One region of the Intrasporangium calvum DSM 43043 genome, then DNA from elsewhere that is predicted to be linked to it. Evidence: predicted binding sites of a transcription regulator. Region 1 holds the regulator's gene; the other holds the start of a gene.

Region 1 (8,162 bases):
CTCGATGCGCAGGTCGCACCGGTCGACGTAGTCCTCCGAGAGACCCGAGAGCCGGGCCAGGGTGGCGACGGCGGCCGACCGCTCCTGCGGACTCAGCCGGGCACCGCGGGACAGGACCCACGGAAGGTCGCGAGCGGCATACGACTCCGCCTCCTCCACCACGGACCGGAGCGAGCGACGCCCGTGCTTGCCGTGGTAGTGGGCGATCGCGGCGTACGTCGGCAGGTAGAGCGCGTGCGCGCGGTCGTTGCGCTGCTTCTCGAAGTCGATCGAGGACAGGTCGAGGACGCTGCTGATGAGAATGAGCCCGTTGAGGTACATCCCGTAGCGGTCCTGGAGGTGAGCGGTGAGAGCCGCGCCGCGCAGGGTGCCGTAGGACTCGCCCGCGACGAACTTCGGGGACATCCACCGGCGGTTGCGGGAGGTCCACAGCCGGATCAGCTCGCCGACGTGCTCGACGTCGCGCTGGAAGCCGTGGTAGTCACCCGGCTTGCCGCCCTCGACGGCCCGCGACCACCCCGTCGACATCGGGTCGACGAAGACGAGGTCGGCGACCGCGAGGAGGGACTCGGCGTTGTCGACGAGCCCGTAGGGCGGCGGCTCGAGGGCGCCGACGTCGCCCATGACGACCCGCCGTGGGCCGAGCAGGCCGAGGTGCAGCCAGACGCTCGAGCTGCCCGGGCCGCCGTTGAAGGCGAAGACGACCGGCCGCGTCCGCGGGTCGGCGTCGTCGAGCACATAGCTGGTCATCGAGATCACGCCGCGCGCCTTGTTGCCCTTGAACGTGCCGTCCTCGTGGTCCTCCTCGCGCAGCACGACGCGCCCCGCCGTGGCGGTGTACTTGAGCCGCCGCCGCCCGACGCGCAGGACGTGGTGCGTCGTGACGAGGTCGTCCTTCGGCTCGGGTGCCGGGGGCGTCTGCTCCTTCCGGTCCTCCTTGCCCGTGCTCTTCTCGTGCGGCTCCTCCTCGCCCACCCCCGGGCCCGGGGTGATGGAGGCCTCCTCGCTCGCGACCTTCGCCGAGCTGCTCTCGTCGGCCATGTCAGCGCTCGGTGAAGGTCGTGCCGCCGAGCACGTGCCCGTGGGCGTGGAAGATGGTCTGTCCCGCCTCGGTGCCGGTGTTGAAGACGATGCGGTGGTGCTCGGCGACACCTTCCTTCTCGGCGACCTCCGTGACGAGCGCGAAGAGCGCGGCCAGGTCGTCCGGCGCGGTTGCAGCGAGGGCGCCGATGTTGGGCTCGTGCCGGCGGGGCACGACGAGGACGTGGACCGGTGCCGCCGGGTTGATGTCGCGGAAGGCGATGGCCCGGTCGCTCTCGGCGACCCGCTCCGCGGGGATCTCTCCGTTGATGATCTTGCAGAAGAGGCAGTCGTCCTGCTGTGGAGTGGCGGTCATGTCGACACCCTAGGCAGGTCAACCGAAACGTGCACGTGCGCGTCCTTCCGTCGTGAGAACGTGGACCATGGCGGGGAGCCGGGAGGATGCCACGTCCGGGGCAGGTGAGCTTCCTGCGGACCCGGACCGGGCCATCGCCGAGCTCTACGCCGCGCACTGGCACCGCCTCGTCCGGTTGGCCTGGCTGCTCCTGCACGACCAGCTCGCGGCCGAGGACGCGGTGCAGGACGCGTTCGTCGCGACGCATCGCAGCTGGTCCTCGATCCGCGAGGCCGGTCGCGCCGTCGGCTACCTCCAGACCTGCGTCGTCAACGCCTGCCGCTCCGCCCATCGCCACCAGGTCGTCGTCGACCGGCAGAACACGCGCGAGGCCGGCGCCGCCGACGTTCCGGGGCGCGGCAGCCTCGACAGCGCCGAGACACAGGTGCTGTATGCCGCCGAGCGCGCTTCCATGGTCCGCGCCCTCCGCGCCCTCCCGCACCGCCAGCGCGAGGTGCTCGTGCTGCGGTACTACCTCGACCAGTCCGAGGCGCAGATCGCCGAGGCCCTCGGCATCTCGGCCGGATCGGTCAAGGCCCACGCGCACCGCGGCCTGGCCCGACTGCGGGCCGACCTGTCCCCCGCCAGCCCGAGCACGGGCCTCGATGTCCCCGATGTGGAGCAGTGATGAACCCCGACGACAACCGCCCGCCCCTTCGTCCCGACGACCCGACCGTCGAGATCGGCTCCGGTCTGCACGAGGTCGAGACGCACCTGCGAGCCGTCCTGGTCGAGGACGCGGAGTCGATCCGGCCCGGCGAGCGGCTGTCCGCGATCCTCGCTGAGGCCCACGCTGCCCCCGTGACCGGCTCGGGCACTCCTCGGCGATGGCTCGTCCTCGCGGCGGCCGCAGCGGTCGCCCTCGTCGCAGGGGGGACCTTCTGGCTCGTGGGACGGCCCACCGTCCTCGTGCCCGGGCCGGCCGGGACGACCGTCGCGACCCAGGGCTCGCCCCGACCTTCGACGCCCGCTCCTTCGGCCGGCTCCGGAACCGGCGCGTCCACGAGCGCGGCCACCGCACCGGCGACGGGTGCGTCGTCGACTGCACCCTCGGGGACGATCACGGGGGTCCCGGTCTACTGGATCGGCGAGACCGGCGGGGCGCCCCGGTTGTTCCGGGAGTTCCGCACCGTGCCGGACGAGGGGGGTCCGATCCTCTCCGCGCTCTACGCGATGACCCGTGAGCAGCCGCTCGACCCGGACTACTTCACGCCGTGGGCACCCTCGTCCAGGATCACCGTCGACCTGGAAGGGTCGGCGCTCGTCGTCGACCTGGACGGTGACACGGTCTCGGCGACCACGGTCAGCAGCCAGGTCGCGGAGCGTGCCGTTCAGCAGCTCGTCTACACGGCGACGGCCGCGGCCTCCATCGCGAGGACTCCTGTCTCCACCGTGACCGTCCTCGTCGAGGGCCAGCCCGCTGACCTCTGGGGTGTCGTTCGGGTCGGCCGGCCGATGGCGCGAGCAGCGCAGGTCGACGTCCAGTCCCACGTCTGGGTCCTGGCGCCGACGGAAGGCGAGGAGGTCGGAAGCGGCCGGGTGACCTTCACGGGCTACGGCACGTCCTTCGAGGCGAACTTCCTCTGGCAGGTCACGACGCGGGCTGGTGCCGTGGTCGCCGAGGGCAACGCCATGGGCGGCACGGGCACGGGCACGGGGGGCTTCGGGGAGTTCGAGTTCCAGCGGACCCTGCCTCCCGGCGACTACGTCATCACCCTGTCGACGGACGACCCGTCGGGCGGAGCCGAGGGCGGCGGAGCACAGGTCGACACGAAGTCCTTCACCGTCCGCTGACGCCCAACCCACCCCGCCTCCCTCCGACCCTCCGACCCTCCGACCCTCCGACCCTCCGACCCTCCGACCCTCCGACCCTCCGACCCTCCGACCCTCCGACCCTCCGACGCCCTCACCCCCCAGCAACACACCCGCTTACCGAATGCGGGTGCCGTCTGGAGGCGACGCCCGCAGTCGGTAAGCGGGTGTGTTGCGGAGGGGACCCGGGGTGAGCGCGAGCGGGCCAGCCGGGGGTCAGCGCCAGCGCGAGGCCGCGTTGAGGACGGCCAGCGCGGCGGGGCCGGCTGTGGACGAGCGGAGGGTCGTCGGCCCGAGCCGAACGGGCCGGGCTCCCGCGGCGACGAGGGCCTCGAGCTCGCGCCCGGAGATCCCCCCCTCGGGGCCGACGACGACGAGCACGTCTCCGGACTCGGCCACGGCCACCGCCGCCAGTGGCTCGGTCGCCTCCTCGTGCAGCACGAGCGTGAGAGCCGCGCCGCGGACCCGGTCGATGAGCGCGGCCAGGTCCACCGGGGAGGAGGTCAGCGGAATCCGGGCCCGGCGGGACTGCTTCGCGGCACGTGTCACGACGGTCATCCACTTGGCCAGCGACTTGGCAGCGCGCTCGCCCCGCCAGACGACGATCGAGCGCTCGGCGGCCCAGGGCACGACCTCGTCGACGCCCAGCTCGGTGGCGGCCTCGATCGCCTGCTCGTCCCGGTCGCCCTTGGCGAGCGCCTGGACGAGGACGAAGCGGGTCGCCGGCTCCGCCTCGTCGACGACCTCGAGGACACGGCCGCGCACCGACGTCCGGTCGACGGTCTCCGCTTCGGCGAGCGCCCGTCGCCCGACGCCGTCCGCGACGTAGTAGCGCTCCCCCGGCCGCAGCCGAACCACGGTGGCGGCGTGCCGGCCCTCGTCCCCGTCGAGGACGATGACGGAGCCGGGGCGGGCTCCGGCGAGCTCGGCGGCCGAGCCGAGGAAGAGCTGGTGGGTCACCCGGTGCTCACTTCTCCTTGAAGGCGTCCCGGATCTTGCCGAAGAGCCCCTTGTTGGGGGTGAGCCGCCCCTCGGGCCGCTCCTCACCCCGGAGGGCAGCGAACTGCCGGAGCAGGTCCTCCTGCTCGTCGGTGAGCCGGGTCGGCGTGACGACGGTCGCGTGGACGAGCAGGTCGCCCCGACCGCCGTGCCGCAGGTGCGTGACGCCGAGTCCGCGGAGCGTGAAGACGTCGCCGCTCTGCGTGCCGGGCTTGACCTCGAGGTCCTGCATCCCGTCGAAGGTCGAGAGCTTCAGCGTCGTGCCGAGGGCCGCGGCCGCCATCGGCAGCTCGATCGTGCAGTGGAGGTCGTCCCCCCGGCGGGTGTAGGTCTCGTGGTTGGCGACGCGGATCTCGACGTAGAGATCGCCCTTGGGTCCGTTGCCGGGCCCGACCTCGCCCTCGCCGGTCAGCTGGATCCGGGTGCCCGTGTCGACGCCGGCGGGGATCTTCAGCTTGAGCGTGCGCCGCGTGCGGACCCGGCCGTCGCCGGAGCAGTCGTGGCACGGGTCGGTCAGCGTCGAGCCGTAGCCCTGGCAGTTGACGCACGGCCGGGACGTCATGACCTGGCCGAGGAAGCTGCGCTGGACCTGCTGGACCTCGCCGCGGCCCTGGCAGATCGGGCAGGTCTGGCGGCCGGTGCCCGGCTCTGCCCCGTCCCCACCGCATCGGGAGCACCCGACCGCGGTGTCGAGGTTGAGCTCCTCCTCGGAGCCGAACACCGCCTTGGCGAGGTCGATGTCGAGCCGCAGCAGCGCGTCCTGACCGCGCTGGACACGCGGACGAGGGCCTCGGGTGCCTGCGGTCGCACCGGCACCGAAGAACGCGTCCATAACGTCGCTGAACGAGAAGCCGGGACCGGCGCCGAAGCCGCCGCCCGCCGTGGCGAACGGGTCGGCGCCCAGGTCGAAGGACCGGCGCTTGTGCGGGTCGGAGAGGACGTCGTAGGCCTGCGAGACGCGCTTGAACTCCTCCTCGGCCTCGGGCCCCGGGTTGACGTCCGGGTGCAGCTTGCGGGCGAGTCGACGGTAGGCCTTCTTGATCTCCTCCTGACTTGCGTCACGGGAGACACCGAGGACGGCGTAGTAGTCGTTCAAGCGGGTGGTTCCTGTCATCTTCGTCTGGTGTCAGGTCGGGGTTGCTGGGTGCAACGTCTGGTCAGCCGTTGTTGTTCTCGTCGAGGATCTGGGACACGTAGCGGGCGACGGCGCGGACCGAGGCCATCGTCGTCGGGTAGTCCATCCGGGTGGGCCCGAGCACGCCCAGACTGGCGACTCGCTCCAAGCCACTGCCGTACCCCACCGAGACGAGCGAGGTGGTCTGGAGCCCGGACACGGGATTCTCCGAGCCGATCCGGACCGAGATCGCATCGGGATCCTCACCGAGCTGGCCGAGAAGGCGGAGCAGGACGACGTGTTCCTCGAGCGCCTCGAGGATGGGTGCCACCGACGTCGCGAAGTCACCCCCGGACCGAGCCAGGTTGGCCTGCCCGGCGAGCACGACTCGTTCCTCGCGCTCCTCGACGAGGGCGTCGGACAGGGCGGACACGATCGCCTCGACGACGGGCCGTTCCTCCCCCGGCGCCTGCTCGACGAGGCGGCGCAGCTCGGTCGCGGCGGCGGTGAAGGGAACCCCCGCCGACACCTCGTTCAGTGACGCGCGCACCCGGGCGACCAGCTCCTCACCGTCGGTCCCGGCCGGCAGGCTGCGGGTCTCGACGACGCGCTGCTCCACGCGGCCCGTGTTGACGATGAGGATGACCATGAGGTGCGCGGCCCCGACGGGCACCAGCTCGATGTGGCGCACCGTCGAGCGAGTCAACGACGGGTACTGCATGACGGCGACCTGCCGCGTCAGGCCGGCGAGCAGCCGAACGGTCCGGTCCACGACGTCGTCGAGGTCGACGGCGCCCTGGAGGAACTGGCTGATCGCTCGCCGCTCACCGGCGCTGAGCGGCTTGAGCTGGCTGAGCCGGTCGACGAAGACCCGGTAGCCCGCATCGGTCGGCACCCGACCCGCGGACGTGTGCGGTGCATGGATCAGGCCCTCCTCCTCGAGCTGGGCCATGTCGTTGCGGACCGTCGCGGCGCTCACCCCGAGGTGGTGCCGGTCGACGAGGGCCTTGCTGCCGACGGGCTCGGAGGTCTGGACGTAGTCCTGCACGATGGCCCGCAGCACCATGAGCTTGCGGTCCTCGCTCATCGCCCACCTCCTCTGGCACTCTCGTCGGACGAGTGCCAAGTCTACGTCGTCGCCTCCACCGCCGCGAACGGCGGAGGAGACGGTGCCCAGCCGGCTCCCGCGTGGCGCTCCGTCCGGGAGCGAGCCCAGCGGCATACGCTCCATGATCGTGTCCCCCCACGATCGTTACGGCTCCGACGTCCTCTCCGGTGACTGGCGCGCACCCCGAAGGGGGCGTTCGGTCGACCTCCCCGCCGAGACCGGAACCGTGGTCGAGGAGGTCGAGACCGGTTGGGTCGGGGCCGTGGTCCGCGTCGAGAAGGCCGGGGGGATGCACGTGGTGCACCTCGAGGACCGGCGCGGGCGCGTGAAGGCCTTCCCCCTGGGTCCCGGGTTCCTCGTCGACGGCCGCCCCGTCACGCTGACCAAGCCGGTGGCCGCCGCCGCCGCTGCGCTGGCTGAGGCGCGCCAGGCGTCGGCCCGCACGGCGAGCGGGTCCGTGGCGGTCCACGACGCGGTGGCCCGGGTGGCACGTGGTTCCCGGATCTACGTCGAGGGGCGACACGACGCCGAGCTCGTCGAGAAGGTGTGGGGCGACGACCTGCGCATCGAGGGTGTGGTCGTCGAGATGATGGACGGAGTCGACGACCTGGCCGCCATCATCGCCGACTTCCAGCCCGGGCCGGGCCGCCGACTGGGCGTCCTCGTCGACCACCTCGTGCCCGGCACGAAGGAGGCCCGGATCGTCGAGCAGGCCCGCGCCCTGCCCGGCCTGGCGCAGCACGTCAAGGTGCTCGGCCATCCCTACGTCGACGTCTGGCAGTCGGTCCGCCCGGCACGCCTGGGCTGGGACCGCTGGCCGGTCATCCCCCGCGGCACGTCCTGGAAGCACGGGATCTGCGCGGCCCTCGGCTGGCCCCACGAGACCCAGACCGACATCGCGCACGCGTGGAAGCGGATCCTCGGCACCGTGCGCACCTATGCGGACCTCGAGCCGACCCTGCTGGCCAGCGTCGAGGAGCTCATCGACTTCGTCACCGAGCCCGCCGCCTGAGCTCTGGCCCCGTCGAGCACCCGCGGGTGCCGCGTCGCTCACGCACTGACCCGTCCGGCAGGTCAGTGCGGCAGCCGGCGGCAGGCCCCTCTCAGGGACGCGGCCGCGCGATGAACCGCCGCACGAGCCGGTCCTGGACGGACGAGAACGGCGGGTAGATCGCGGCGAGCAGGTCCGGCTTGGCGGGCACGTCGACGACGGCCTTGGCATGGCTGAAGATGGCCACGGACTCCTCGCCGTGGTACTTGCCCATGCCGCTCTCGCCGACCCCACCGAACGGCAGCCTCGGAGCGCCCATGTGCACCAGGGGCGCGTTGAAGATCAGGCCGCCCGACGACGTGTCCCGGATGAAGCGGCGCTTCGTCTCGCCGTTGCTCGTGAAGACGTAGAGCGCCAGCGGCTTGTCTCGTGCCGTGACGAACTGGACCGCCTCGTCGACGCCGCCCACCTCGACCAGGGGGAGGATCGGGCCGAAGATCTCCTCCTGCATGGAAAGGTGGTCACCGTCGACGCCGTCGAGGACGGTCGGCTCGATGTACCGGTTGTCGGCATCGACGGCGCCCCCGCGAACGACGTGCCCCTCGGTGATGAGCGCGGCGAGACGGCCGAAGTGTCGAGCGTTGACGATCCGACCGTATCCCTCCGACCGGGAAGCGTCCTCGCCGTAGAAGTCGCGGATCGC
Region 2 (8,162 bases), 790 kb from region 1:
ACACCGAGCGGCTCATCCGCAGCTACGAGGGCGCCCGCGAGGTGCTCGCGGCCCTGGGCGAGGCAGGGGCCAAGGTCGCCGTGGCGACGTCGAAGCGCCGCGAGTCCGCGCAGCAGGCGATGGACCTGCTGGGCCTCTCCCCGCACGTCGGCGCCCTCGTCGCGCTGGAGGACACCGAGATCCACAAGCCCGAGCCGGCCCCGCTCCTGCTCGCCCTCGAGCGGCTCGGCCAGTCCGACCCGTCCAAGGCCGCGTACGTGGGCGACGCCGTCGTCGACGTGCTGGCCGGCAAGGCCGCCGGGATGGCGACCATCGCGGTGACCTGGGGCGCCGGCGTGCGGGCCAACCTCGACAAGGTCCGACCCGACGGCGTCGCCACGACGACCGCCGAGCTGCGTGACCTCCTCCTGACCTCCGCCTGACCTCCGCCTGACCTCCGCCTGGGCGAGCGCCTGTCCGGGAGCGAGCCCAGCGGCATACGGCAGGGGTGCGGTGGGGCCCTAGAGTGCGTCCGTGCACAGCTTCGACAAGGACCCCGACCACATCGCGGTGGAGCAGGTCCTGCGCTACGCGCGGGAACGCCTCCTGATGGACCCGATCCCGCTCGACGGGCCGCAGACGGAGGACTACCTCCGCAGCGCGGCGGGCCAGACGATCACGGCGGCGGGCCTCGGAGCGACCCGCGCCATGGAGCTGTTCCAGCACACCCTGGCCCCGGCGTGCCTCTCCACCGACCACCCGAGGTACCTGTCCTTCATCCCGTGTGCACCGACCCGGGAGGCGGCCGCGTTCGACGTCGTCGTCGGCGCCTCCTCCGTCTACGGCGGCTCCTGGCTCGAGGGGGCCGGCGCCGTCTACGCGGAGAACCAGGCCCTCCGGTGGATCGCGGACCTCGCCGGTCTGCCCGAGGAGGCCGGTGGGGTCTTCGTCCCGGGAGGGACGGTCGGCAACCTGTCCGCCCTCGTCGTCGCCCGCCACACGGCCCGCAACCGCGCCGCGGAGGCGGGCACCGGCGCCCGCCCGTGGCGGATCGCCGCGACCGACAACGCCCACTCGTCCGTCGTCTCCATGGCCGCCGTCATGGACGCCGAGGTCTGCGGCGTCCACGTCGACGAGAAGCTGCGGATGACCGGGCCCGAGCTGCGGCGCACGCTCGAGGAGCACGGGCCCGAGACGTTCTTCGCCGTCGTGGCGACGAGCGGCACGACGAACTTCGGTGTCGTCGACGACCTCGAGTCCGTCGCCGACGTGTGCGAGGAGTTCGGGCTGTGGCTGCACGTCGACGGCGCCTACGGGGGAGCGGGTCTGGCGGCACCCTCGGTGCGCCACCTGTTCAACGGGATCGAGCGGGCCGACTCGTTCATCCTCGACCCGCACAAGTGGCTCTTCGCGCCGTTCGACTGCTGTGCCCTGCTCTACCGGAAGCCGGAGCTGGCCCGCCTCGCCCACACGCAGGAGGCCGGCTACCTCGACGTGCTCACCCAGGCCCCCGAGTGGAACCCCACCGACTACTCGATCGGGCTCACCCGCCGCGCCCGGGGGCTACCGCTCTGGTACTCGCTCGCGGTGCACGGGACCGACGCCTACGTCGAGGCCATCGAGGGGACCCTCGACGTCGTGCGGCATGCCGCGCGGGAGATCGGGCAGCGACCCCACCTCGAGCTCGTCCGGGAGCCGGACCTGTCCGTCGTCGTGTTCCGCCGGCTCGGCTGGGGGCCCGCGGACTACCAGGCGTGGACCGACCGGATGCTCGCGGCTGAGTTCGCCTTCGTCGTGCCGACGACCTTCCGCGGGGAGACGTTGACGCGGTTCGCCGTGGTCAACCCACACACGACGAAGGAGGACGTCACTGCGATCCTCGACACGATGGGGTGACGGCCGCGAGTAAATGACACTCGTGTGATTCACCGACTAAGGTGGGTAGTGGAGCCAACGCGATCGCGTTCACGGGATGGACAGCTTCCCGACTGGAAGTGCCTGACCGGGAGTCGCTACCGTTTCGCAGGACCAGCCGACAGTCGGCGCGACCCAAAGACTAGGGACCATGAGCACAGAACACGCCACGGAGCAGACGCACCACTCCGAGAGCGAGCTCAGTGACCGGGACCTCGAGATCCTGGCCTTCGAGCGACAGTGGTGGAAGTACGCCGGCTCCAAGGAGCAGGCCATCAAGGAGCTGTTCGACATGAGCTCCACGCGGTACTACCAGGTGCTCAACGCCCTGCTCGACCAGCCCGCCGCCCTCGACGCCGATCCCATGCTGATCAAGCGGCTGCGCCGGATGCGAGCGAGCCGGCAGCGGGCCCGCACGAGCCGTCGCCTCGGCTTCAACGCCTGACGGCTCCCACCACCTCGCATCGAGAGAGCAGTTCGTCCCCGTCGGTGGGTGGCAACGCTCGACTCGCCGCTGCGGGACGAACTGCTCTTTCGATGGGCGGCGTGGTTCACTTCAGCCATGGCCGACGTCGTGGTTCGCCGTGCGGCAGCCGATGACGCCTTCATCGTGGCGGCGCTGCACCTGCAGTTCGCGCGCGAGCTGGGGCTGCCGTCCGAGCCCGGGTACCTCGACCGGTTCGTCGACGCGTGGCTGGCCGAGCGACCAGACCGGCCGACGTGGATCGCCGAGGCCCGACGCGAGCACGCGGGCATCCTCGAGACGCGCCGGATCCGGGCGCTGCCGTGGCCGGGGCGCAAGGACGTCAGCTGGCTGCACGTCGGTGGTCTGTACGTCATCCCCGAGTGTCGCGACCTCGGGGTCGCGCGGGCCCTCACCGAGACGATGATCGAGTGGTCCCGCAGCACGGACGTGAAGTGGATCCGGGTCAACGCCCCGGATGAGAAGGAGCAGCAGTTCTACGAGCGGCTGGGCTTCGCCTCGCCGGGCCGGCTCATGGAGTTCGACCTGAGGGACCCGGAGTGACCGCGGACGTGACCGGCGGTCGACCGGGACCCACCAACTCGATCACGGACGTGGCCGGGGTCCTCGTCGGGCACTGCACCCGCGACGAACCAGGGTGGCTCACCGGGGTCACCGTCGTCGTCGCCCCGCCGGGAGGGGCCGCAGCCGGCGTCGACGTGCGCGGCGGCGGACCCGGCACCCGCGAGACGGACCTGCTCGACCCCCGCAACCTCGTGGACCGGGTCGATGCCATCGTGCTGGGAGGGGGCAGCGCCCCCGGACTGGCGGCCGTGGACGGCGTCGTGGAGGGGCTCTTCGACGACGGGCGGGGCTGGCCGATGCGCGAGCCGGGACAGGTCGTGCCGATCGTGCCGGCTGCGATCCTCTTCGACCTGGGTCGGGGCGGCGCGTGGCGCCACCACCCGCGGGCCGCGGACGGGCGCGCGGCCTATGCGGCAGCCGTCACGTCGGTCGCCCAGGGCTGCGTCGGGGCGGGCACCGGCGCCCGCGTCGGAGGGCTCAAGGGTGGGGTCGGCACCGCGAGCGTGGTCCTGCCGTCTGGGGTGACGGTCGGCGCCGTCGTCGCGCTCAACGCCGTCGGCTCCGCCGTCGACCCCACCACCGGCAGGCCGTATGCCGCTGGGCTCGGTCTCGCGGACGAGTTCGACCACGTCGGGGTGGGCAGTGCGGAGGAGCTGGCCGAGGCTCGCGCGCGGGCCGAGTCGCTGCCGGACCGCGCTGCCGGGATGCCCGCGATGGCGACGACGATCGGCGTCATCGCCACGGATGCTGCCCTGACCAAGGCCCAGTGCCAGAAGCTGGCGGGCGTCGGGCACGACGGTCTGGCGCGCGCGGTCAAGCCGGTCCACACGCTGTTCGACGGCGACACGCTCTTCGCGATGGCGACGGGGGAGCGGGGGCCGCTCGAGCCGATCGACCTGCTCGTCCTGATGGAGGCGGGCGCCGACTGCGTGGCCCGCGCGATCGTGCACGCCCTGCTGGCCGCGACCTCCGTGGACCGGGCTGGGGACGGTGGACTCACGATCCGCAGTTGGTCCGAGGCGTTTCCCTCGGCGCTCTCCCCGGCGCTGGGCTGACTCGGGTCAGGCCGGCATGGGTCCGGTGGGCAGGGGTCCGGTGGGCAGGGGGTTCGGAGCGCCGGCCGCACCTGCGGGACCGTCCGCGCCGTCGACAACGGCCTGCTCCCACCCGCGGCTGAACGCGGCCTCGAGCCGGTCCAGGGCGTAGGGCAGCCGCGGGTCCGGCTCGGCGAGGGCCGCGTCGAGCGACCAGCCCTCGTCGTGTCGCTCGCGGATGACCCGACCGACCATGGCGACGTCGTCGCGCTGTCGGCGGACGAACTCGGTGTCGACCGGAGTCCCGTGGCCCGGCACGACGACGCTGCTGAGGTCCAGCCACCCGAGGTGCTCGCCCAGCGTGTCGGCCCACTCGAGCGGCCACGAGTCGGCGCCGAAGGCCGGGGGTGCCGACTCCTCGACGAGGTCGCCGAGGAACATCGCGCCGGCGTCGTCGACGTGGACGCTGATGTCTCCGTCGGTGTGGCCGCGGCCGGCCCAGCTCATCGTCACGGCCCGGTCGCCGAGGTCGATGGTGGCGCTGTGCTCGAACGTCCGGTCGGGGGGCCGAACGGCCGTCGCGCACACCTCGACGACGTCGCGGGAGGTGTAGCCGGCCTGGGGGTGGTCGCCGGGGTCGGCGCGGAACAGGTTCTTGATGCGCGCCGCGTCGCCCTCGACCGACCGGGCGACGTTGGCGTGGGCGTGCACCGTGGCCGCCGTGAAGGCCCCGTTGCCGAACGTGTGGTCGAAGTGCACGTGGGTGTTGACGACGTGGCGCACCTCGATGTCGGAGCCGAGGCGGCGGATGTCGTCGAGGACCCCGAAGCCCTGGAGCAGGCTCGCTCTCGTGTCGACGACGACCGCGCCGTCACGCCCCAGGATGAGCCCGACGTTGACATCCCACTGTGGATAACGCGCGACGAACACCCGGTCTGCGACCTCGCGGAACCCCGAGCCCATCACCGCGACCTCCTCGCGTCGTCACCCCAATGTCCGGTGCCCGTCACCGTATCGGGACCGCGGCAAATGCGCACCAGGTGCCCGTTTCGTCTACCTTGTTGTGTCATGCGTGCCCAGATGAGAGCCCGGGAGCGAGCCGTCCGACGGCGCCGCCACGCGGTCGTCGCGGCCGGTTCGGCGGTCGTCGCGCTGCTCGGGGGGCTGGCCCTGTGGTGGCCCGACGACAGCCAGTGGCGCGACCAGCCGCTGTCCTCCGGCCTGATCCCGACGACGGTCGGCTCCGAGTGGACGCAGGCGCCCCTGACCGACGACTGGCGGACCGTGGCGGGTCCGGGCGGCTCCACACCGGCCGCGACGACCACCACGAGCGCCGGCACGTCCGCCACGTCGAGCGGCGCACCGACGTCTGAGCCGGAGCCGACGGTCGCCCCGACCGATTCGCCGGCGACGAGCCCGACCCCGACCCCGACCGCCTCGCCTCCGGCGACCACGACGGCCAAGTCGACCGGTCCGAACAAGCCGCCCAACACCAACCGGCCCACCAAGCCGCCCAAGCCGGAGACCTCCGCTGCCGCGACGGAGTGCGCGGTGGAGCTCTTCGGGGTCTGTCTCTGAGCCGTGGCACGCTGGCGGCATGGCTTGCACGTTCTGCGCGATCGTCACCGGCGACGTCCCGGCCGACCTCGTCCTCGACGAGGCTGACTTCGTCGGCTTCCTCGACCGTCGGCCCGTCTTCAAGGGACACGTCCTGCTCGTGCCCAGGACTCACGTCGCCACCCTGCTCGAGCTGCCGGACGGCCTCGCTGCCGGCCTGACCCGGGCCGCGCAGCGTCTCGCGGCGGCCGCCGTGGACGGGCTGGGCGCCCAGGGCACGTTCGTCGCCATGAACAACGTCGTCAGCCAGTCCGTCCCGCACCTGCACGTCCATGTCGTGCCGCGGACGAAGGGCGACGGGCTGCGCGGGTTCTTCTGGCCGCGGACGGCGTATGCGAGCGACGACGAGGCAGCTGCGTATGCCGCCCGGCTGGCCGCTGCCCTCCCTGATGGCGCCCCGACGGCTGGTTCGACGTGATCGCCCCTGGGCAGGCACCGATCTGTCAGGTGGAGTGAACCAAGGGTCCCCAAGGTTTGCACTCGCACCCCGAGAGTGCCAATAATGGCGTTAGCACTCTCCCCTGGGGAGTGACAGAAATGGGCCGCACCACGAGGGGCCGTCCTCCCAGCGACGTGAGCTGAGGGCGCCGGCCTCGTCCGTCGCGGGCGTCGTGCGGGCCACCAACCAACGTATCGACTGACACAGGGCGTGAGGATCGACCGAGCTCCAGCGAGGGAGACCCGGAGCGCCCGTCGCGCCAGTCGTAGCAACTCGTGTGGGAGGAACCACCCGAATGGCCAAGATCATTGCGTTTGACGAAGAGGCGCGTCGCGGCCTCGAGCGCGGCATGAACATCCTTGCCGACGCCGTCCGCGTCACGCTGGGCCCGAAGGGCCGCAACGTCGTCCTGGAGAAGAAGTGGGGCGCGCCCACCATCACCAACGACGGCGTTTCGATCGCCAAGGAGATCGAGCTCGACGACCCGTACGAGAAGATCGGCGCCGAGCTCGTCAAGGAAGTTGCCAAGAAGACCGACGACGTCGCCGGTGACGGCACGACGACAGCGACCGTGCTCGCCCAGGCCATGGTGAAGGAAGGCCTGCGCAACGTGGCCGCCGGCGCCAACCCGATGGCCCTCAAGCGCGGTATCGAGAAGGCCGTCGAGGCCGTCTCGGAGGCCCTCCTGGCCGCCGCCACGGAGGTCACGACCAAGGAGCAGATCGCCTCCACCGCGTCCATCTCGGCCGCGGACGAGGAGATCGGTGCGCTCATCGCCGAGGCGATGGACAAGGTCGGCAAGGAAGGCGTCATCACCGTCGAGGACTCCAACACCATGGGCCTCGAGCTGGAGATGACCGAGGGGATGCGCTTCGACAAGGGCTACATCTCGGCCTACTTCGTGACCGACACCGAGCGCATGGAGACCGTCCTCGACGACGCCTACGTCCTCGTCGCGAACTCCAAGATCGGCTCGGTCAAGGACCTGCTGCCGCTCCTCGAGAAGGTCATGCAGTCCGGCAAGCCGCTGCTCATCATCGCCGAGGACGTCGAGGGCGAGGCCCTTGCGACGCTCGTCGTGAACAAGATCCGTGGCACGTTCAAGTCCGTGGCCGTCAAGGCCCCGGGCTTCGGTGACCGCCGCAAGGCCATGCTCACCGACATCGCCATCCTCACGGGCGGCCAGGTCATCTCCGAGGAGGTCGGTCTCAAGCTCGAGAACGCCACCCTCGACCTGCTCGGCAAGGCGCGCAAGGTCGTCGTGACGAAGGACGAGACGACCATCGTCGAGGACGCCGAGGACCGTTCCGCGATCGAGGGCCGGATCGCCCAGATCAAGGCCGAGATCGAGAAGTCGGACTCCGACTACGACCGCGAGAAGCTCCAGGAGCGTCTCGCCAAGCTCGCCGGCGGCGTCGCCGTCATCAAGGCGGGCGCGGCGACCGAGGTCGAGCTCAAGGAGCGCAAGCACCGCATCGAGGACGCGGTGCGCAACGCCAAGGCCGCCGTCGAGGAGGGCATCGTCGCCGGTGGTGGCGTGGCGCTCATCCAGGCCGCCAAGGCCGTCGACTCCCTCGACCTCGAGGGTGACGAGGCGACGGGCGCCAACATCGTCCGCGTCGCCGCCGAGGCCCCGCTCAAGCAGATCGCGATCAACGCCGGTCTCGAGGGTGGCGTCGTGGCCGAGAAGGTCCGCAACATCGAGCCCGGTCACGGCCTCAACGCTGCGACCGGCGAGTACGGCGACCTGATGGCCGCCGGCATCATCGACCCGGTCAAGGTGACGCGCTCGGCGCTGCAGAACGCGGCGTCCATCGCGGCGCTGTTCCTCACGACCGAGGCCGTCATCGCCGACAAGCCGGAGAAGGCGTCCGCTGGTGCGGGCGCCCCGGACATGGGCGACATGGGCGGCATGGGCTTCTGAGCCTGGCCTGACCATCACCGGCGAGTGCCGGACGCGCGACCTGTCGCGCGTCCGGCACTCGCTTCTTGTCGCCCTCTTGCTGGTCGCGGCAACCTGTGGACAAGACGTAGCAAACGGTGGAGGTGGCGGGGAGATCGCGTGGCGCGGCCGTGGAGGACGGCTCGACCTCGAGCCGCTGCCCGAGACCTCCTTCGTGCTGCGCCTGCC

Evidence for each region. The regulator HrcA, encoded in region 1, represses chaperone genes, less so after heat shock. The targets are predictions, from matches to a motif close to TTNGCACTCGNNNNNNNCGAGTGCNAA.
Region 2: groL (chaperonin GroEL) is a predicted target of HrcA. The motif match lies at 6,066-6,092, and genes of this name have one in related genera.

What each region holds. Positions count from the first base shown of each region.
Region 1 covers NC_014830.1:2,390,091-2,398,252, forward strand. Annotated here, with positions in the region: gene INTCA_RS10845 (S10 family peptidase) at 1-1,041, opposite strand, end outside; gene INTCA_RS19550 (histidine triad nucleotide-binding protein) at 1,043-1,396, opposite strand; gene INTCA_RS10855 (SigE family RNA polymerase sigma factor) at 1,464-2,063, shown strand; gene INTCA_RS18730 (Gmad2 immunoglobulin-like domain-containing protein) at 2,063-3,229, shown strand; gene INTCA_RS10865 (16S rRNA (uracil(1498)-N(3))-methyltransferase) at 3,464-4,207, opposite strand; gene dnaJ (molecular chaperone DnaJ) at 4,215-5,342, opposite strand; gene hrcA (heat-inducible transcriptional repressor HrcA) at 5,404-6,447, opposite strand; gene INTCA_RS10880 (DUF3097 domain-containing protein) at 6,590-7,480, shown strand; gene INTCA_RS10885 (aldehyde dehydrogenase family protein) at 7,572-8,162, opposite strand, start outside.
Region 2 covers NC_014830.1:3,178,829-3,186,990, reverse strand. Annotated here, with positions in the region: gene INTCA_RS14485 (HAD family hydrolase) at 1-422, shown strand, start outside; gene INTCA_RS14480 (pyridoxal phosphate-dependent decarboxylase family protein) at 514-1,875, shown strand; gene INTCA_RS14475 (nucleoid-associated protein NapA) at 2,045-2,338, shown strand; gene INTCA_RS14470 (GNAT family N-acetyltransferase) at 2,456-2,920, shown strand; gene INTCA_RS14465 (P1 family peptidase) at 2,917-3,996, shown strand; gene INTCA_RS14460 (MBL fold metallo-hydrolase) at 4,003-4,938, opposite strand; gene INTCA_RS14455 (hypothetical protein) at 5,044-5,553, shown strand; gene INTCA_RS14450 (HIT family protein) at 5,573-6,010, shown strand; gene groL (chaperonin GroEL) at 6,327-7,955, shown strand.